Regions from separate parts of the Saccharococcus thermophilus genome, predicted to be linked through region 2. Evidence: riboswitches for the same ligand, from Rfam matches in the RefSeq annotation. Region 2 holds a riboswitch; each other region holds the start of a gene.
What was found. Region 2 has a riboswitch for lysine ahead of BDD39_RS07275 (amino acid permease). Riboswitches for the same ligand answer to the same signal wherever they lie in the genome.
Positions count from the first base shown of each region.

Region 1: it holds a riboswitch for lysine, as region 2 does, so the genes downstream of both, BDD39_RS12935 (amino acid permease) here and BDD39_RS07275 (amino acid permease) in region 2, are expected to answer to the same signal.
Region 3: it holds a riboswitch for lysine, as region 2 does, so the genes downstream of both, BDD39_RS11030 (aspartate kinase) here and BDD39_RS07275 (amino acid permease) in region 2, are expected to answer to the same signal.

Region 1 covers NZ_JAASRS010000001.1:2,484,922-2,491,890, forward strand. The annotation lists gene BDD39_RS12915 (ABC transporter permease) at 1-547, opposite strand, end outside; gene BDD39_RS12920 (ABC transporter ATP-binding protein) at 544-1,248, opposite strand; gene BDD39_RS12925 (GNAT family N-acetyltransferase) at 1,408-1,836, opposite strand; gene BDD39_RS12930 (M3 family oligoendopeptidase) at 1,820-3,514, opposite strand; lysine riboswitch at 3,672-3,849, shown strand; gene BDD39_RS12935 (amino acid permease) at 3,941-5,365, shown strand; gene BDD39_RS12940 (hypothetical protein) at 5,402-5,650, opposite strand; gene BDD39_RS12945 (S9 family peptidase) at 5,766-6,969, shown strand, end outside.
Region 2 covers NZ_JAASRS010000001.1:1,404,261-1,411,229, reverse strand. The annotation lists partial or broken gene BDD39_RS07295 (acyltransferase family protein) at 1-476, opposite strand, end outside; gene BDD39_RS07290 (hypothetical protein) at 576-791, shown strand; gene BDD39_RS07285 (H-type small acid-soluble spore protein) at 760-939, shown strand; gene BDD39_RS07280 (twin-arginine translocase TatA/TatE family subunit) at 1,016-1,183, shown strand; gene BDD39_RS07275 (amino acid permease) at 1,209-2,678, opposite strand; lysine riboswitch at 2,808-2,996, opposite strand; gene BDD39_RS07270 (YitT family protein) at 3,191-3,775, shown strand; gene BDD39_RS07265 (S8 family peptidase) at 3,794-5,152, opposite strand; partial or broken gene BDD39_RS07260 (peptide MFS transporter) at 5,239-6,156, opposite strand; gene BDD39_RS07255 (IS701 family transposase) at 6,214-6,969, opposite strand, start outside.
Region 3 covers NZ_JAASRS010000001.1:2,114,425-2,121,393, reverse strand. The annotation lists gene uvrC (excinuclease ABC subunit UvrC) at 1-1,501, shown strand, start outside; lysine riboswitch at 1,571-1,751, shown strand; gene BDD39_RS11030 (aspartate kinase) at 1,854-3,077, shown strand; gene BDD39_RS11025 (DUF2507 domain-containing protein) at 3,113-3,565, opposite strand; gene BDD39_RS11020 (succinate dehydrogenase cytochrome b558 subunit) at 3,826-4,434, shown strand; gene sdhA (succinate dehydrogenase flavoprotein subunit) at 4,470-6,227, shown strand; gene sdhB (succinate dehydrogenase iron-sulfur subunit) at 6,231-6,969, shown strand, end outside.

The DNA of each region.
Region 1 (6,969 bases), 1.1 Mb from region 2:
GCAATCGTTCGAGCGTTCCGCTTGTACGCTCGCGCAGGAACGAAACGCCAGCAATTAGGAAAACGAAAAAGAACACAAAAAAGCCGATGAGCACAGGACCGAAATAATCAAATAGCTTCATATCTTCCGAACCGTGCAAGTAGGTCGTTTTGAATTTAGACGACGATGTTGGCGGGACCAGCTCTTGAAACGCTTTTTGCACAGACATCAGCACCGCTTTATTAACAGTAGGATCGCTGCCTTCTAACGTAATTTTCGGGGTTCCTCCATCCATTTTGATAAACGCGTCAATTTGCTGTTTTTCCAACTGTTTGCGGGCCGCTTTGTCCGTAAGTTTTTTGACAGTAGCATCTTGTTTTTCCAACTTGTCAACAATTATGGACGGAACACTCGAATCAACAGCGATCGTCGGTTGATAGTCTTTTCCATTAAAGACGAGATTCATTAAAAATAATACAAACATCGGCGCGACAATCATGAGCGCAAGTGTCCGTTTATCGCGGAAAAACTGGCGGATGATGCGTATTACGATGGCCCAAACTCTCATTGCCGTGCACCTCCAAAATATAAAAATGCTTGCTCAATGGTTTGTGAATTCGTTTCTGCCTTTAACTCTGCCGGACTTCCGACGGCAATAAGACGGCCATCGCGAATCATGGCAAGGCGCTGGCATTTTTCCGCTTCATCCATGACATGGGTCGTGACGACAATCGTCGTTCCGTTTTGGCGGATTCTCTCCAGTTCCTCCCAAACTGCTTGGCGAAGCACAGGATCAATGCCAACCGTCGGCTCATCTAAAAGCAGTACCTCCGGTTCATGCAGCAAAGATATCGCCAATGACAACCGTCGTTTCATTCCTCCCGAATATTGATGGACAGGCTTTTTAATATGGTCAGTCAGATTGACAAGATCCATCACGTCATAAATACGTTCCCTTTGCTTTTTTCCTTTTAGTCCATAAATCGAAGCGAAAAACTGCAAATTCTCAAATGCCGTTAATTCCCCGTATAAGGCGTCAGACTGCGCCATAAAACCGATGCGTTGCATGGCGTGTAAATCAGGCATTTTTGTATTTAATACATAAATCGTTCCACTGGTGGCCTCGTCAATTCCAGCGATCATCTTCACAATCGTCGTTTTTCCCGCTCCAGAAGGTCCAAGCATCCCAAAAATTTCCCCTCTGTATACGTCAAGCGATACATCTTCAATAACCGTCTTTTTTCCAAAACGTTTTGATACATGTTCCATACGAATACACGACTTCTCGGACACAAATCCTTCCCCCTTTTTATTTTATAGTGAGTGATTACTCACTTATATTTTACACGATACCAATTATATTTTAAAGTAAGTAATCACTCATTACATATTTTTTTTAAGCTGCCTTTCGCCTAGGCAGCTACTTATTTATGCGAAATATTCGATGCTTTTCCATCCATAGCACCATTCCACCAGCTTTTTCCCACCAATATCGACAACCTCCTCTGCGATTTTCTCGCCTCCTAGCCGCTCGTAAAACAGGCGCGACGGATTATCGGCAAGCACCCACACAACCATAGAACGAATCCGCTTATGTTGAAAATCATCGACTAGCGCTTTGACAAGCTTCGTTCCGTATCCTTTCCCTTGGACTTCTTTCAACAAATAAACCGCGTATATTTCTCCTTCATACTCCGCTTCTTTTCCCTGTGTGGCGCGGTTTTTGCCGCCGGAAATAACCCCACATACATTTCGTTGTTCTCCCTTCTTTGAAAAACTAAAACTATTCCATTCAACAAAAAAGGAAGAAATCCTTCGTTGACTTCTTCCTTTTTTGTTGTTAAAGTTGTTTGTCATCGATGCTATTCAGCCATCCCTCAATCTCACCGACTACCGATTGGACGCAGCCGTCTTCAAACGGCGAAACAAGGTTAGCGACGCGGACCAATTCGGTAAACGGCTTGCTTCCGCCTTGACGGCATAAAGTTAAATAGTCGTTCCACGCCTCTTCATAGTTTTCACGCGAACGTTTCCAAAATTGGAACGCGCAAATTTGCGCGAGCGTGTAGTCAATGTAGTAAAATGCGTCTGTGTAAATATGGGCTTGCCGCTGCCAAAAGCCGCCGCGCTCTAAATAAGCGTTGCCGTCATAGTCTCGTGTCGGCATATATTTCCGTTCGATTTTCCTCCACGCTTGTTTCCGCTCCTCTGGCGTTGCGTTCGGGTTTTCATAGACGAAATGCTGGAATTCGTCGACCGCCACGCCGTACGGCAAAAATAAGAGTGCATCGCTTAAATGATAAAACCGATATTTTTCTGCGTCTTCCTGGAAAAACAGTTCCATCCACGGCCAGGTGAAAAATTCCATGCTCATCGAATGAATTTCGCATGCTTCTAACGTTGGCCAGTTGTATTCCGGAATTTCGTAATGGCGGCTTTCATACACTTGAAACGCGTGCCCCGCTTCATGGGTGAGCACATCAATATCTCCCGATGTGCCGGTAAAGTTGGAGAAAATAAATGGCGCTTTATAATTTTCGATATAGGTGCAATAGCCGCCGCTCGCTTTTCCTTTTTTCGCGATCAAATCCATCAGCTCATTTTCTATCATGTAACGGAAAAATTCTCCCGTTTCCGGCGACAGTTCTTCATACATCTTTTTCCCGTTTTCGATAATCCAGTCTGCATCCCCTTTTGGCGTCGGGTTGCCGGTTGGGAACACAAACGCTTCATCATAATATTTCAGCTTCTCGACGCCGATGCGTTTCCGCTGCCGCTCGCGCAGCTTCACGGCAATGGGAACGATATACCCTTCCACTTGCTTGCGGAATTTCGCGACCATCTCGGCGTTGTAATCGGTTCGTCCAAGACGTGCATAGCCGAGTTCCACGAAATTTTTAAAGCCAAGTTTTCGAGCGATGGCAGTGCGCACTTTCACAAGCTGATCGTAAATTTCATCAAGCTTTTGCTCATGTTCTTGGAAAAAGGCAAAACGCGCCTCACTCGCCCGCTTGCGCATCTCGCGGTCCGGCGATTCGACAAACGGTTGAAGCTGGGCGAGCGTCCGTTCTTCCCCTTCAAAGAAAATTTTCGCCGAAGCGATTAATTTTGTATACTCGCTCGTCAGTTTATTTTCTTGCTGCAAATCTTCCACAATATCCGGCGAATATGTTTTTAACTGCGTTTCGGCAAGCGCAAACAACTGTTTTCCCCATTTTTCCTCCAGCTGCGCGCGAAACGGCGAGGAAACAAGCGCACGGTAGTAATCGTTCACAAGTCCTTTGACAATTGGTTCCGTTTCATCAAAAAAATCTTGTTCCTGTTTATAAAATTCATCATTCGTATCAATCGTATGCCGGATATGGCAAATGTTTGCCATCGTGCTGAAATCATTGCGAAGCTGATTGATTTCTTTCATCGCTTCATGCTGCTCTTCGACACTCGTTGCCTTGCGAAACGATTGCAGCGCCTGTTGAAATGATGCTTGCATCTTCTCGATATTCGGCCGTTCGTAACGAAACTCAGAAAACTTCAATGCGATCCCTTCCTTTTCTCTTGCTTTCCTTATCTTAGATTCTATTCCATTCTCACACGGAAAATCCTTTTTTTCTAATAAAAAAGCTCGTTGACGAACTTTGTCGAAATTCGTATAATAATGACATCCATTGAATATTTTTTCTTTCTCGTCATGTCTCCGAGATAGAGGCCGCAATGAACAATAGCAAGCGGAAGGAGATACAGAGGGTCGACGAATTTCGCTGAAAAGGTTCGTTGCCGAAGTTTGCGGTGTTCTCTGGCGCCGCAGGCTGAGTCTGCATCTGAACAAGAGCAGCACTGCCGCCGTTAAAAACGGTGGAGCGCTTCGATTGGCAGTTGGAAACGGATGTTTTACACCCGTTGAAAACGCAAGGGTGTATTTTTTTTGGAGATAAAGAAAGCAACAGGAAAGGAGCTCATTTTCATGCAGCAACCAAAGCTAGGATTATGGCTATTAACGGCGCTTGTCTTTGGCAATATGGTCGGTTCAGGAATTTTTATGCTTCCGCGCTCGCTCGCGGAAGCGGCAAGCCCGCTCGGCGTTATTTTCGCGTGGCTGTTAACGGGCGCTGGCGTCTTAATGACGGCGCTTGTCTTTGGCAACTTGGCGATTCGCAAGCCGGAATTAAACGGTGGGCCGCAAATTTATGCAAAAGAATTGTTTCCAAAAGGATCGAACGTCTCGATTCTATCTGGCTTTATGTCCTCATGGGGATATTGGATCGGCAACTTCGCCGGCAACGTGGCAATTATTACGACATTCGCCAGCTATTTATCGACGTTTTTCCCCATTTTAACAAGCAAACAAACATTATTTACGATCGGTTCGCTTGACGTAAAACTAGGAAACTTCCTCACCTTTACCGTTTGCACAGTGTTGCTTTGGGGCATGCATTTCATCATTTTGCGCGGCATTGAAAGTGCGGGAAAGCTGAACTTTCTCGCTACAGCGGCAAAAGTGCTTGGATTTTTCCTATTCATCGTCATTGCTTTATTTGCGTTTGACAAAAGCAACATCGGTTCGTTTGTTGCACCGCGCTATGATGGTGCAGGACATTCGATTGGATTATTAAGTCAAATCAAGAATGCGGCGGTGTCGACATTGTGGGCGTTTATCGGCGTCGAATCGGCGATTGTGTTTGCATCGCGCGCGCGCAAACAAGCCGATGTCAAACGCGCAACAATCCTTGGCTTGTTGATTGCCCTTGCAATTTATATCGGCATTAGTGTGCTTGTCATGGGAGTATTGCCGCAAAAAGAACTCATTCATTCGGAAAAACCGCTTGTTGATGCGATTGTTGCGATTTTAGGCCCAAGCGGCGGCTACGTTCTTGCGGGACTCGGCTTAATCAGCTTGCTCGGCTCGACACTTGGCTGGGTGCTGTTAAGCGCCGAAGTACCGTATCAGGCGGCAAAACAAGGTTTGTTTATTCCAGCATTTTTAAAGGAAAACAAAAAGAAAGTACCAAGCTTTTCTTTAGTTCTTTCGAATGGATTGGCGCAAATCTTTATTTTTTCGACGGTTTCCAACTCGATGTCAGCGGCGTTTGACTTTGTCATTTACATCGCGACATTAGCGTATCTCGTCCCATATTTTATCGCTTCTGTCTTCCAATTAAAGCTGACGCTGACCGGCGAAACATACAAGGGTGCGGCACAGGGCCGCATGATCGATGGAATCGTTGCCGCTCTGGCTACCATTTATTCCGTCTGGGTCATCATCGCCGGCACCGCCGATATCAAAACGTTTATGCTTGGGGTTGTCCTGCTTTTAAGCGGCATTTTCTTCTACCCGCTAGTGAAAAAAGCGGCACAGCAAACAGCAGAAAAACAAAAAATGTCGGCATAACGAAAACGAACGTCCGAAAGCCGCGGACGTTCGTTTTTATATTTTTCTCTTTTCCTCCCCATCAATCACCATTGCCTCCACATCGATAAAATCAACGGGCTGAATCCCCATCGACTGAAAATCTTCTTTCGCCTTTCTAGCAAAGCGATTGTTTGATTTTTGTTCAGCAGCAGTTGTGATAATAGCCGTTTTCATCTTGTCAAAGTTCTGATCGCATAAGCGGATAAACGCTGTTTTCATTCGTTCACTATAAAAGCCAGCTGACATCAATAGCAATTTCGCCATCTCCCCCCTTTCGTCGTGACATGATCATTGCCGTTATTTTACCAAGTTTTAGAGGGAAAGGTAATTCATTTATCGAAATACTATAGAAAAATTTTTAATGAAGGAAGTGGGTTGGATGAATTTACAGAATGCAAAGAAAAAATTGCGCGGCATCACCTCAGAAGATTTGTTTCGCATCCGCTTTGTGAGCGACCCTCAATTCTCCCCAGATGGCGAGAAAGTTATCTTTGTACAAAAAACGATTGATGACGAGCAGGAATATCGCTCTCATCTTTTTCTCTTGACATTAGCGGATGGCAAAGTAAAACAATGGACGTTTGGAAAAGGAAAAGACGCTTTCCCGCGTTGGTCCCCGGATGGAAAAACGATCGCGTTTCTTTCCAACCGCTCCGACAAAACACAAATTTGGCTTCTTCCGACAGATGGCGGGGAAGCGCGCCAGTTAACCGCATTAAAAAACGGAGTGCGCCATCCGTGCTGGTCGCCGGATGGGCGGTTTCTCGTAGCACTCACTTCTCTTGGCAAGGAAGAAACGCTAGAAGAGCGCGAGGAGCAAAACAAAAAAGAGAAAGAAAAACGCAAACTGACACCGCTTATCGTAGATCGGCTACAATACAAATCCGATGCAGCGGGATTTCGCGATGATAAACAAGATGTACTCATTCGCATCAATGTAGAAACAGGCGAGATTCAAGCTCTGACAGACGGCGATGACGAAATCGGCTCATTTGCCATATCCCCTGACAGCAAAACAGTCGCATTTATCGCCAATCGAAGCGATGAGCCTGATTTTACGTTTACGCGCGATATATTTCTCCTTGATATCGACAGCGGAAAAACGACAAAAATCACCGATGGAAAAGGTTTTTTCACTTCGCTGTCTTGGTCTCCGGACGGAAAAACGCTTGCGGCGATTGGGCATGAGCTCGAATATTTAGCCGCTACGTTAAATCGAGTTTGGATTTTTGATCTCGCTGGCGGAGAAAAACGGGCGCTTACCGCCGATTGGGATATGCATGTCGGTGATGCGATGGTAGGTGACATGCATTCCGATGCGCCAAGTCCTGGACTCATTTGGGATAAAGAAGGAAACGGTATGTATTTTCTTGCTTCCGAACGAGGGCGCGTCAACCTTTATCATGTAGCATTGGACGGAACAATTACACCATCTGTAGTCGGCGATTTCCATCTGTATGGATTAACGATTCACCCGCATCAACATATAGCGATTGCGGCAATTAGCAAACCAACCTGTATCGGTGACTTATATACCGTTTCTCTTCACGATGGAAAACGAAACAAACTGACAAATGTGAATA
Region 2 (6,969 bases):
TAAATGTACGCGATAGGCTCAGCCATTTTTCCGCATCAAGCATCCCGGCTCCGACCCCTAAAAGAAGGGCGAGTGACAGCGATATCGACTTTGGTATTTTAGAGAACACGAATAATAATATGTTCCAGCTGAACAGGCTGATTAAAAACCATAAACTCCAGTGAGGGGTCAATAAATTAAACTCAAGCGAATCTTCTTTATATAAAAAAATAATAAACAGAGTAAAGCAGCTGAAAAATCAAATATGGGACAAGTAGCTTTTTTGTAATTTTTTTGAAATATCCTTGCTCGCGGATTTTTTTCGCAAAATAGCCGGAAATCAAGATAAACGCCGGCATGTGAAAAAAGAAGATCCAGATATATAAACTATGTACCCATAGCACATTATCAATATACGGGCGGAGAAAGTGGCCAAACACGACGAGGAGCATTAATACGCATTTTGCGTTGTCAAAGTAATAATCGCGCTCGCTCATAGTGTCTTCCTCCTTTCTTATTTATACCACTTCGAATGATACTTTTTCTTTTTTGAGGGGTCAATAGTATATCAATTTTTGGAAAGGTGTGACATTTTGATGATATATAGGGAAGAAGAACGCGAAACGACCGATATGACCCAGTTATTAGAAGTAATTAACGCGAAAGGGGACGAAGGAGAACTTGAACCAATTACATGTAATGACGAATTGTTTTGGAAAGGAGTACGTGCGTTAGCGGAAGATAGCGCCAAAGCGGACGAAGAAGGGAGGGAATATCGTAATGGAAGTCATACGCGCCAAACAAATCGCTGAATCGGGAAAAATCGTGCCAGTCACATACGAGGGGCAGCAGGTAATGATTCAACACGTGGATGAAGAACGGGAAATGGCACGTATTTATATAAAAAATCGTCCAGAGAGTGAAATGGAAGTACCCGTTCGTCTTCTGCAAGAAGAATAGTCGTATCGAAAATGGCGCTTTCCGTTTTGGTATGGTATAATAATAGAAAAATGAATAAACATATGGAGTGAATCACATGAACATCGGGTTTGGAGAAATTGCTCTGATCGTTTTCTTCGCGTTGTTAATTTTTGGTCCAAAAAAATTGCCGGAATTAGGACAAGCGGTCGGAAAAACGTTGCGTGAATTTAAAAATGCAGCAAATGGAATGATCGATGATGAAAAGCAAAAAGAACAAAAGTAAGGACTTGGTCATACATACCAAGTCCTTATTTTTGTTCAAAATCGCATTCATGTAATGGAACGATTTTTGTTTTTTTCACAAACTTATACCCAAGCCAGACGATAATAAAGAGCGGTAGGCCAATATACGAAACAAGAACCCCGTACCAGTCAATCTTTCCGCCAATAAATGCTGGATAGTTTTGACCTAAAATAACAATAGTGCAAACAATGAACGCAAAAATAGGACCGAACGGGAACCATTTCGCTTTATACGGTAAATCATCGAGACTTTTCCCTTGAGCAATGTACGCTTTACGGAATCGATAATGGCTAATAGCAATACCTAGCCATGCAATAAATCCCGACATTCCGGAAGCGTTCAATAACCATGTATAAACGACACCGTCGCCAAAGAAAGAAGCTAAAAAGGCAAGCGTTCCTATTGATGAAGTGACAATAAGCGCATTCACCGGAACTCCACGTTTATCCAATTTCGCTAAAAATTTTGGTGCTTTCCCTTCACGGGCTAAATCCCAAAGCATGCGGGTTGATGCGTACATCCCAGAGTTACCTGCCGATAATACAGCAGTTAAAATGACAGCGTTTATTACGGAAGCGGCAAAGGCGATTCCAGCTTTATCGAATACAAGTGTAAACGGGCTAACCGTGACATCGTCATTAGCAAGCTTTCCATCTGTATAAGGAATTAGCAAGCCGATTGCCAAAATAGCTAATACATAGAATAGCAAAATGCGCCAAAACACGCTACGAATGGCGCGGGGAATGCTGTGTTCCGGATTTTCTGTTTCGCCAGCAGCAACTCCCAATAATTCCGTTCCTTGAAAGGAAAATCCCGCCGCCATAAAGATTCCTAACATAGCCATAAAACCGCCATGAAACGGGGCATCTCCAATGGTAAAGTTTTTGAAGCCAACCGCTTCACCACCCATGATTCCGAGAATCATCAGGAAGCTGACAATTAAAAATACGATAACCGTTACCACTTTAATAAGGGAAAACCAATATTCCGCCTCTCCAAATCCCTTTACGGATAAATAATTTAAAAGAAACATAATGACTAAGCAAAGCGCGCTCCATAAAAGCGACGGACTATGTGGAAACCAAAATTTCATAATCATCGTGACGGCTGATAGTTCCGCTGCAATTGTAATCGCCCAGTTGTACCAATAATTCCATCCTAATGCAAATCCTAACGCAGGATCAACGAATTTTGTCGCATACGTGCTAAAAGATCCAGAAACAGGCATGTACGCAGCCATTTCCGCAAGGCTTGTCATTAAAAAGTACACCATAACGCCAACAGCGATATATGCCACAAGTGCTCCGCCGGGTCCTGCTGTATGCACCGCTCCGCCGCTGGCTAAAAATAAACCTGTACCGATCGTTCCACCGAGGGAAATCATCGTTAAATGGCGTGTTTTTAGTTTTCGCCGCAGTCCACCCTCAGAAAGAGAAGCAGAAGAAGTAACCATTGTTTTTGTTGCTGTTTCCATTAACAACTCGCTCCTTTATACAAATAAGTTAAAAAACGAAAGATGTTTATGCCCTTTTTACATAAATAAAAAAGCCGTCGAAGGAGATTCGACGGCAGTGTTGAAATAGCTGCATACCATCAACTCTCCCATGAAGATAGCGCTCCATACCCGCAGACTATGCAGGCATGACAGTGTTGCCCCTATTCGGTGACAACCCCAGCCTGAGCACCCAGAGAAATGCCCAGACTTCGGCAGCTTTTCCTTTCCGGTAAAGTCTTTGACGTGCTCTGCGTCTCGTTTACCGTACTCATAAAAGCCGCGACCTCTACTTCAAGGGTCGAATGAGCGTCATATTCAATTATACTAATATATTAATATATTCCATATTATAATCCATTATTGTAATTATAGCAATAGAAAATAAGAGACAAGTCTTTGAAAGTGTCACCATATAATAACTATATCGAAGTTTTTGGCTAGCGCACCAAGTTTGATTGAAGCAAGCCGGAGGACAATGGGGTGGCGCTCTGATGTTAAAAAAATTGGCTATTACGATTATTGGGAGTATTTTTCTCGCAATCGGCATTAATGTTTTTTTAGTTCCTCACCATTTGTTAGATGGGGGAATCATTGGAATTGGTTTAATCGTCAAATATATTTGGCATGTAAAAGCGGGGCTGACGATTATTTTATTGAGCATTCCCCTTTATATTATGGCCTGGTTTTACTATCGCCCATTTTTTTATAACAGCCTTCACGGTTTATTGTTTTCTTCTCTAATGATTGATATGTTTTCTGGGCTGCGCGGCATTATTGTGATTGATCCAATCGCTAGCTCGATTATTGGAGGGGCTTTGGTGGGCACTGGAATTGGGATGATGCTGCGGGAAGAGACGAGTACGGGAGGAACGGACTTATTAGCGCAATTTATTGCGAGAATGACCAATTGGAATGTAGGGATCATTATTTTTCTGATGGATACGCTCATTATTACGATTGGGAGTTATGTTATCGATTCTACATCGTTTCTTTATTCACTCGTTGTCGTCACCGTAGTGGGGATGGTGACAACACTGCTGACGCACACGAAAGGATGGAGACATTACGTACTGTAACAATCCCCATCCATATGGCTATCGCCAGCGGCTGGCTAATTCCAACGCGCGATAGACGTTGATTAAACCATATCCGTAATACGGATCTTTGCCGTTGTTCTCAAGATCGGTAGCAGTGTTGATAATAATTTGTTTTACATCATCATTCGTCAGGTGCGGATTGATGGAGCGGATGAGACCGGCTAATGCCGTGACGTGCGGGGCAGCCATCGATGTCCCGGAAAGAGCTGCGTAACGATGTTGCGAAAACGTGCTCGCAATATTAGTCCCAGGCGCCACTACATCTAAATAATTTCCGTAATTGGAATAAGTGGCAAAAGAAAGATCAGGATTCACTGCGCCGACGCTGATCACTTCCGGATAGGCGGCGGGAAAGCTAGGCTGGGAAGTACTGTCATTTCCTGAAGCGGCAACGAGTACAACATCGTGGCTATAAGCATAGCGAATCGCTTCTTCCAATACGGTCGAAGGCTGATAATTGCCGAGGCTTAAGTTGATCACTTTTGCCCCATGGTCGACTGCCCAGCGGATTCCTTTCGCAACGTCAAAACTTGTGCCATAGCCGTCGGCGTTTAATGCCTTGATGGGCATCACCCGGTTAAACCATGTGATGCCGGCAACCCCTTCATGGTTGTTTGGCTCCGAGGCGATAATGCCTGCGACGTGTGTGCCGTGGCCGTTGTCATCTTCCGGAATATTATTTTCAGCAAGAACGTTATAGCCTGTTTGAAGGCGATGGACGAGATCTGGATGATTCAAATCGACCCCGCTGTCAATAACGGCAATGGTAACGCTTTTTTTTCCACGTGATAACGTCCAGCCCGCTTCGGTGTCAATCACTGGCAAGTTCCATTGATAACGCGAATAAAGCAAATCGTTTGGGATTTCATTTTGCAAATAAATATAGTTTGGCTCGCAGTAAGCGACAGAAGGGATGGATTGAAAATATTCACATAATTCATGATAAGCTTTCGTCGAGGAACGAAAGATAAAAAAGTGATCAAAATGGTCGACTAATTTTCCGTCAATCGTCCGTTCCATTTGTTTGATCTCGCGGGGAGACGGAAGCGTTTGAAAACGGACGGTGATTTCATGATTAAAATAATGGCTTTTATCTCGGCTATTATGATGAATTTTGATAATTTTTGGATGATGGTTTAGCTTATGTTTCAGTTTTTCGCCCATTGCCAAACTGTCCAACGTAACGACCGTTGGATGGGAACGAGGCGTCGTTGTCATATAAGGGGCCGGTTTCGGTCTTAGCTGATTTGTTTCTTCATGATGGACTGTCGGACGATATGTCTTCATGATTGCTGTGATCATCACAAAAAGAATGCCAACTCCAGTCGTGATAGCGAAAAGAGTTCGTTTATTCATCTATATGTCACCTCACTAGTTATAGGGTGAACCAAGAGCAAAAAATTATAAAAAAAAGCTGGCCCCGTAAAAAGGGATCCAACTTTTTAGTTCATCATTCGCACCAATTTTTTCGTAAACAATAGCAAAATAAGTCCTAATCCGATGGTCACGCCGCTAATTAAGCTGAAAATTTCCAAATAACCTAAAGATTGCGTAAACGCTGCTAATTGGCCAGCCAACAATTGTGCGACACCAGTTCCTGCTAACCATACGCCCATTAGCACCGATGCGAGTCGAACAGGCGCAAGTTTACTTACCATCGACAATCCAACTGGTGACAAGCAAAGTTCGCCGACCGTATGAAGGAAATATGTGAAGATAATGAACAACAAGTTTGCTTTTTCGACGATATGGTGTTCGTCGCTTCCTGTTTGTAATACCGCTGGAATTAATACAGCAAATCCAAGGCCAAGTAAAATCATACCAAGACCCATTTTTGCCGGACTTGGCAAGTCACCGCGTTTGGAATTCGCAAGTTTTGTCCAGATTTTCGACAGAATCGGCGCCAACACGATGATAAAGAATGGGTTAATGGATTGGAACCAAGAAGTAGGCATCGTCCAGCCGCCAATCGATTTATCGACGAATTTATCTGTATATAGCGTTAACGAACTTCCAGCTTGTTCAAATCCAGCCCAGAAGAAAATGACAAAGCATGTTAAAATAAAAATAACGGCAACGTTTTGTTTTTCTTGTTTTGTTAAAGGTTTTTTTGCTTTTACTTCTTCTTTGTTTGTTTTCGCTGGTGCGCCGGTAGGTTTTTTACCGATATCTCCTAAATAACGATTTCCAAATAGATTGAAAATTAATTGTCCAATAATCATACCAATCGCAGCAGCTAAAAATCCGTATTTAAATCCGTAATGGATGACACCATTGATTTTCGTTGCGAAATATTCTTCCGCTAAAAATCCGCATACAAGTGGCGAGAATAATGCCCCAAAGTTAATTCCCATACTGTAGTTGAGCAATTTTCATTACAATAATTACCATGTAAAAAGAGACAAACGGAGTACCCCTTATGCCACATGAAGCTGTTTTTTAACGACATCAATGGGAATATCTTGTTTGGCTGCATCGTAAATAAACTCCACGAGGCTATGTCCTTTCTTCTTTCGAAGGAAGTCAAGCCCGGTAGAGAAATCGCTGTTGGATTCGACCATACTGTACACATAAGCGAGTTGCACCAAGATCCAATACCGTTTCACCGCCCGACGTTGACGAACGCGGTACCCATCGAGCTTCAGCTGGTCTTTCGCTTGTCGAAAAAAGCATTCGATCGACCAACGCTGGGCATAGTAGCGCAAGATCTCTTCATCGCTTAGCTCCCGGTCGGTGCTCAAGACGCAGTGAAGATGTTCAGGTGTCATCGGCTGATCGGCTTTCCAAGCCAACAACACAACGGCATCATCGAGACCTTTCAGCGCTCCCTCGTAGCGATACACGCGATAACGCTCTTCTCCCACCGTGACGAGATGGGTGTCTTCCGGTTCGATGTAGCGTGCAAACTGCTTGGCTTGGATCGCAATGCCTTTTGGATAGAGAACCCGATTCGTCTTGAGCATCGCAATGACGTGGAATCCTTTTTTCAGGCAGGCTTCCACGAGTGTTTTCGATGGGTACCAAGAATCCATCAGCACATAAACAGAACCGTGCACATCCAAAGAAGAAAGCATCTCGATGGCCCATTGACCCTTGCTTTTCCCATCCGCCTTGTCGTAGAGGCGAAACGCAAAGGGAAAGGCTTGCGTCATCGTATGAACCATGAGCCAGAC
Region 3 (6,969 bases), 710 kb from region 2:
GATGCTCAAGGGCGACAATAGTTATCCGTTTATCAAGATTACCGCGGAGCAGCATCCTCGCCTAATCATTACACGAAAAGTGAAAAAAGATGGTGGAAAATATTTTGGACCGTATCCGCATGTACAGGCGGCAAATGAAACGAAGAAACTGTTAGACCGCATTTATCCGCTGCGCAAATGTTCAACCATGCCGAACCGAGTTTGTTTATATTACCATATGGGACAATGTCTAGCGCCGTGCGTGCATCCGGTGTCCGAACAGCAAAATAAAGAAATTGTCGAACAAATCGTTCGCTTTTTAAACGGTGGGTATAAAGAAGTAAAAGAAGAGCTCACGAAAAAGATGATGAAAGCAGCCGAAGCGCTCGAATTTGAGCGGGCGAAAGAATACCGCGATCTAATTGCCCATATTGAAGCAACGATGGAAAAGCAGAAGATGACCATGAACGATTTCGTTGATCGCGATGTGTTCGGTTATGCCTATGACAAAGGATGGATGTGCGTACAAGTATTTTTCATTCGTCAAGGCAAGCTGATTGAGCGCGATGCATCGATGTTTCCGATGTATCAAGACCCAGATGAGGAATTGCTGACGTTTTTGGGACAGTTTTATACAAAAGCGAACCACTTTAAGCCGAAAGAAGTCATTTTGCCTGCTGACATTGACGGCGAGCTTGCCGAGCAGCTGCTGGAAGTAACGGTTGTTCAGCCGAAAAGGGGAAAGAAAAAAGAACTTGTTGATTTGGCCAATAAAAACGCGGCAATTGCGTTGAAAGAAAAATTTTATTTAATCGAGCGGGACGAAGAGCGAACGATTAAAGCGGTAGAAAACTTAGGGAAAATATTGGGAATACCTGTGCCACACCGTATTGAGGCGTTTGACAATTCCAACATTCATGGCACCGATCCTGTTTCGGCGATGGTTGTCTTTATCGATGGAAAACCGGAGAAAAAAGAGTACCGCAAATATAAAATCAAAACGGTAGAAGGACCGGATGACTATGAATCGATGCGCGAAGTGGTAAGAAGGCGCTATACTCGCGTGCTAAAAGAAGGTCTTCCGCTTCCTGATTTGATTATTATTGACGGAGGAAAAGGGCATTTAGCTGCGGTAAGGGATGTGCTTGAAAACGAATTAGGACTTGATATTCCGCTCGCTGGGCTTGCAAAAGACGACAAGCATCGCACATCCGAGCTAATCATGGGGAATCCTCCGCAAATCGTTCCATTAGAACGAAACAGCCAAGAGTTTTATTTATTGCAGCGCATTCAAGATGAGGTGCATCGGTTTGCGGTTACATTTCATCGGCAAACGCGCGGAAAAACGATGTTTCACTCTGTGTTAGATGATATTCCTGGAGTTGGGGAAAAGCGGAAAAAAGCATTATTGAAGCATTTCGGATCCATTAAAAACATGAAAGAAGCAACGGTGGAAGAATTGCAACAAGCAAACATTCCGCGCTCCGTTGCCGAAAAAATTTATGAGAAATTGCGAGAATAATATTGTCAACAACATGAAAGTTTGATATGATTGCAATAAATTTCATATTTATACACTTTCAAACGCCGAAGTGAAGATAGAGGTGCGAACTTCAAGAGTACACATCCGGAGGAAAATGAGTTCCGATGACGGATGTGGAAAGGGGAGCGTCGCCGAAGTGGAAAAAGTCTCATTGCTTTTTCCGCTGGTCCTGCGTTTAAGAAATGTAGGACTGTCAAGATGTGATTCATCTTGGAGAGCTATCTCACTGTGCGAGGCGAATTCGCTTTTTTCGTGTTCGTGATGCACAGCAATGAGATTTCTCTCATTGCTGTTTTTTATTTATAAACAATAGGCAAAAGGGTGAAACGTAATGGGAATCATCGTACAAAAATTTGGTGGAACGTCCGTCGGTTCCACCGAAAGAATTCAACATGTCGCTAATCGCGTAATAGAGGAGGTTGAAAAAGGAAATAAAGTTGTCGTTGTTGTTTCGGCTATGGGGAAGACAACCGATAAACTTGTCGATCTGGCCAAACAAATTTCCGCACAGCCGAGCAAGCGGGAAATGGATATGCTGCTTGCAACTGGGGAACAAGTGAGCATTGCCCTTCTTGCCATGGCATTGCATGAAAAGGGATATAAAGCTATTTCATTAACGGGATGGCAGGCCGGGATTACAACGGAAGAAATGCACGGAAACGCCCGCATTACGGGTATCGATACGGCAAGAATCTGCAAGCATCTTGGTGAAGGGGCCATTGTCATTGTCGCCGGATTTCAAGGGGTGACGGAAACAGGGGAAATCACGACGCTCGGTCGCGGCGGTTCCGATACGACGGCGGTGGCGCTGGCGGCGGCGTTAAAAGCGGATAAGTGTGATATTTACACGGATGTAACTGGCGTGTTTACGACCGACCCGCGCTACGTAAAGACAGCACGGAAAATAAAAGAAATTTCCTATGATGAAATGCTAGAATTAGCTAATTTAGGAGCGGGGGTGCTGCACCCGCGCGCGGTGGAATTTGCGAAAAACTATGAAGTGCTGCTTGAGGTGCGCTCAAGTATGGAAAATGAAAGTGGCACAATCGTGAAAGGGGAAGTTTCGATGGAACAGCATTTAATCGTACGGGGAATCGCTTTTGAAGATCAAGTTACTCGAATTACAGTAAATGGAATTGGAAACAGCTTACATGCATTGCCGACTATTTTTACGGCACTCGCAAAGCGCGGCATTAATGTGGACATCATCATTCAAAGCGCGGAGAAGGCAGACACTACGTCTGTTTCTTTTTCGATTCGCACGGAGGATTTGCCGGAAACGCTTCAAGTGTTGCAATCGCTTGAAGGGGTAAACGTACAATATGAAAGCGGATTGGCCAAAGTATCGATCGTCGGTTCCGGCATGATTTCGAATCCGGGAGTGGCGGCGCGCATGTTTGAAGTGCTAGCGGGCCAGAATATTGAAATCAAAATGGTTAGCACGTCGGAAATTAAAATTTCTACTGTCATCGATGAGAAAAATATGGTTCGAGCAGTCGAAGCGCTCCATGAAGCGTTTGGGCTTGCCGAAGAAGCAGCGGCAGCGCGCGCATAAAATGAAAGAAGCCTGCTCCGGACAGGCTTCTTTCATTATTCTATCTCCTGTTTAAGGTCCCATTTAATGATGATAAGCACTTTATTTTCCCGCTTTTTTTGTTGTTCGAACGCTTCGGTGACAAAGCGCTTTTGTTGCTCAATTTGCTGGGCAAGAAAACCTGCTTCTAACTGGAAGGTGCAATGCTCATGAAGAGCAAGCCGCGCGGCAATAATGGTGCCGGACAGTTCGACGTGAAGTTCATCTTTGTGTTCTTCGACAACAGAAAGCGTTCCCCATCCGGCCTTTTCAAAAAAAGTGATCACATCGGACAATGTCGCGAGCGGGTAATGGCGCGCTAAACTTTTTCCGGCCCAATATAAAATGCTGGCCGTTTCTTTTCCCAGCAATTCCGGAAGGACAACTTGCCGGAGAAGTTCCGCGCCGAACGCGGAAATAGAAATGTCTTCTAATGCCTTATATTGTTCTTCTAGCGTTGGCAGTTTCACATGATTCCCCTCTTTCTATCCATTCATCATTATAGCGAAATAGAAGGGGACGTGCATTATCTTTCTCGTTGTTTTTCGTTGCGATTTTCATATGAAAATGTTTGAACATTTTATGAATTTGTTTTCTTGACGCTTGTACAATGTGGGGGTACAATGAATGTGACACAATGATTCATGGAAATGGAAGCCGTTACATTTCACTCATTGTGGATGGGGAGCACACGATTTTTTCACTGTTATTCGTTAAAGGGGGTTTACATATGGCAGGAAATCGCGAATTTTATTACCGTCGGCTTCATTCGCTGTTAGGAGTCATTCCAGTAGGAGTCTTTTTAGTACAACATTTAGTCGTAAACCATTTTGCGACGAAAGGACCGGAGGCCTTTAACCGGGCGGCTTCTTTTATGGAGAATTTACCATTCCGCTACTTTCTAGAAATATTCGTTATTTTCCTTCCGCTGCTGTTCCATGCCATTTATGGTCTTTATATCGCTTTTACAGCGAAATTTAATGTCGGAAATTACGGATATTTCCGTAACTGGATGTTTGTATTACAACGGGTCACGGGAATTATCACATTGATTTTTATTACATGGCATGTGTACGAAACGCGCGTCCAAGCCGCGCTCGGAGCGAAAGTAAACTATGAAATGATGGCCAATATTGTGGACAATCCGGTTATGCTTGGCTTTTATATTGTCGGAATTTTGTCAACGGTGTTTCACTTTGCCAATGGTTTATGGTCTTTCTGCGTAAGCTGGGGTTTAACGGTGTCTCCTCGTTCGCAACAAGTTTTCACTTATTTAACGATGATCATTTTTGTCGCGCTTTCCATTGTTGGCATTCGTGCCATTTTAGCATTTGCTTAATCCACAACTAGCAATCTTTTAGGGAGTGAGTAGCAATGAAAAAAGGAAAAATCATAGTAGTTGGCGGCGGTCTAGCTGGTCTAATGGCAACGATCAAAATCGCGGAAGCAGGGGTACCTGTAGAATTGTTCTCGCTCGTTCCTGTAAAGCGTTCTCACTCTGTCTGCGCGCAAGGTGGGATTAACGGCGCGGTCAATACAAAAGGGGAAGGAGATTCTCCTTGGGAACATTTTGACGACACCGTATATGGCGGCGACTTTTTAGCGAACCAGCCTCCGGTAAAAGCGATGTGTGAGGCAGCGCCGAGCATCATTTATATGCTTGACCGCATGGGGGTCATGTTCAACCGTACTCCTGAAGGGTTGCTTGATTTCCGTCGCTTCGGTGGAACACAGCATCACCGTACCGCATACGCAGGAGCGACAACAGGCCAGCAAATATTGTATGCGCTCGATGAACAAGTGCGGCGCCATGAAGTAGCCGGGCTTGTAACGAAATATGAAGGATGGGAATTTTTAGGTGTTGTTTTAGATGATGAACAAATTTGCCGCGGGATTGTTGCACAAGATTTGAAATCGATGGAAATTAAAGCGTTTCCTGCGGATGCAGTCATCATGGCGACAGGCGGACCGGGAGTCATTTTCGGCAAATCGACCAACTCGATTATCAACATCGGTTCGGCGGCATCGATTGTCTATCAGCAAGGTGCTTATTATGCAAACGGGGAGTTTATCCAAATTCACCCGACGGCGATTCCTGGCGACGATAAATTGCGTTTGATGAGTGAATCGGCCCGCGGGGAAGGTGGAAGAGTCTGGACATATAAAGATGGGAAACCATGGTACTTCCTTGAAGAAAAATATCCAGCCTACGGAAACCTTGTTCCTCGTGATATTGCAGCACGGGAAATTTTCCATGTTTGCGTTGACTTGAAGCTTGGCATCAATGGCGAAAACATGGTATATCTAGATCTTTCTCATAAAGATCCAAAAGAACTCGATGTAAAACTTGGCGGAATTATCGAAATTTATGAGAAATTTATGGGCGAAGACCCTCGCAAAGTACCGATGAAAGTATTCCCAGCTGTGCACTATTCGATGGGCGGTCTATGGGTCGATTATGATCAAATGACAAACATTAAAGGATTATTTGCCGCTGGTGAGTGCGATTACTCGATCCACGGGGCGAACCGACTCGGAGCAAACTCCTTATTATCAGCGATTTATGGTGGTATGATTGCTGGTCCAAATGCTGTCCGCTACATTCGCGGACTCGAGAAATCGGCAGACGCGATGCCGTCATCATTGTACGATCGCTATGTCAAACAAGAAGAAGAACGCTGGAACAACATTTTATCGATGGATGGAACAGAGAACGCATATGTGTTGCATAAAGAGCTTGGCGAATGGATGACCGCAAACGTGACAATCGTCCGCTACAATGACAAGCTGTTGAAAACAGATGAAAAAATTCAAGAATTGCTCGAACGCTATAAAAATATCAGCGTAACGGATACATCCAAATGGAGCAACCAAGGAGCGACATTTATCCGTCAGCTATACAATATGCTTCAACTTGCTCGCGTTATTACATTAGGGGCATACAATCGCAATGAAAGCCGTGGCGCGCACTATAAACCAGAGTTTCCAGAGCGCAATGACGAAGAATGGCTCAAAACAACGATGGCGCGTTATACTCCGGATGGACCAGCGTTCCATTATGAAGATGTCGATGTATCGCTGATTAAACCACGTAAACGCGACTACACGAAAAAGAAAGAGGAAGTGAAATAAACCATGAGCGAGAAAAAAACGATTCGACTCATTATAACACGCCAGGATCGTCCTGATTCTGCGCCATATGAAGAGGAATTTGAAATTCCGTACCGTCCGAATATGAACGTCATTTCTGCGCTGATGGAAATTCGCCGTAATCCTGTTAACGCGAAAGGGCAAAAAACAACCCCAGTTGTATGGGAAATGAACTGTCTTGAAGAAGTATGCGGCGCTTGTTCAATGGTCATTAACGGCAAACCGCGGCAAGCATGTACGGCGTTGATTGATAAATTAGAACAGCCAATCCGTTTGGAACCAATGCGGACGTTCCCAGTCGTGCGTGACTTGCAAGTCGACCGCAGCCGCATGTTTGACTCATTGAAAAAAGTAAAAGCATGGATTCCAATTGACGGAACGTACGACTTAGGTCCTGGTCCGCGCATGCCGGAACGGAAACGGCAATGGGCATACGAACTTTCGAAATGTATGACATGCGGCGTATGTTTAGAAGCATGTCCAAACGTCAACAGCAAATCCAACTTTATCGGCCCAGCACCGCTGTCACAAGTTCGTCTCTTTAATGCCCATCCAACAGGCGCGATGCATAAAGCAGAGCGGCTGAGAGCGATCATGGGAGACGGCGGTTTGGCAAACTGCGGCAACTCGCAAAACTGTGTGCAATCTTGTCCAAAAGGCATTCCACTGACGACGTCCATTGCCGCGCTAAACCGCGAAACAACAATTCAAATGTTCCGCGATT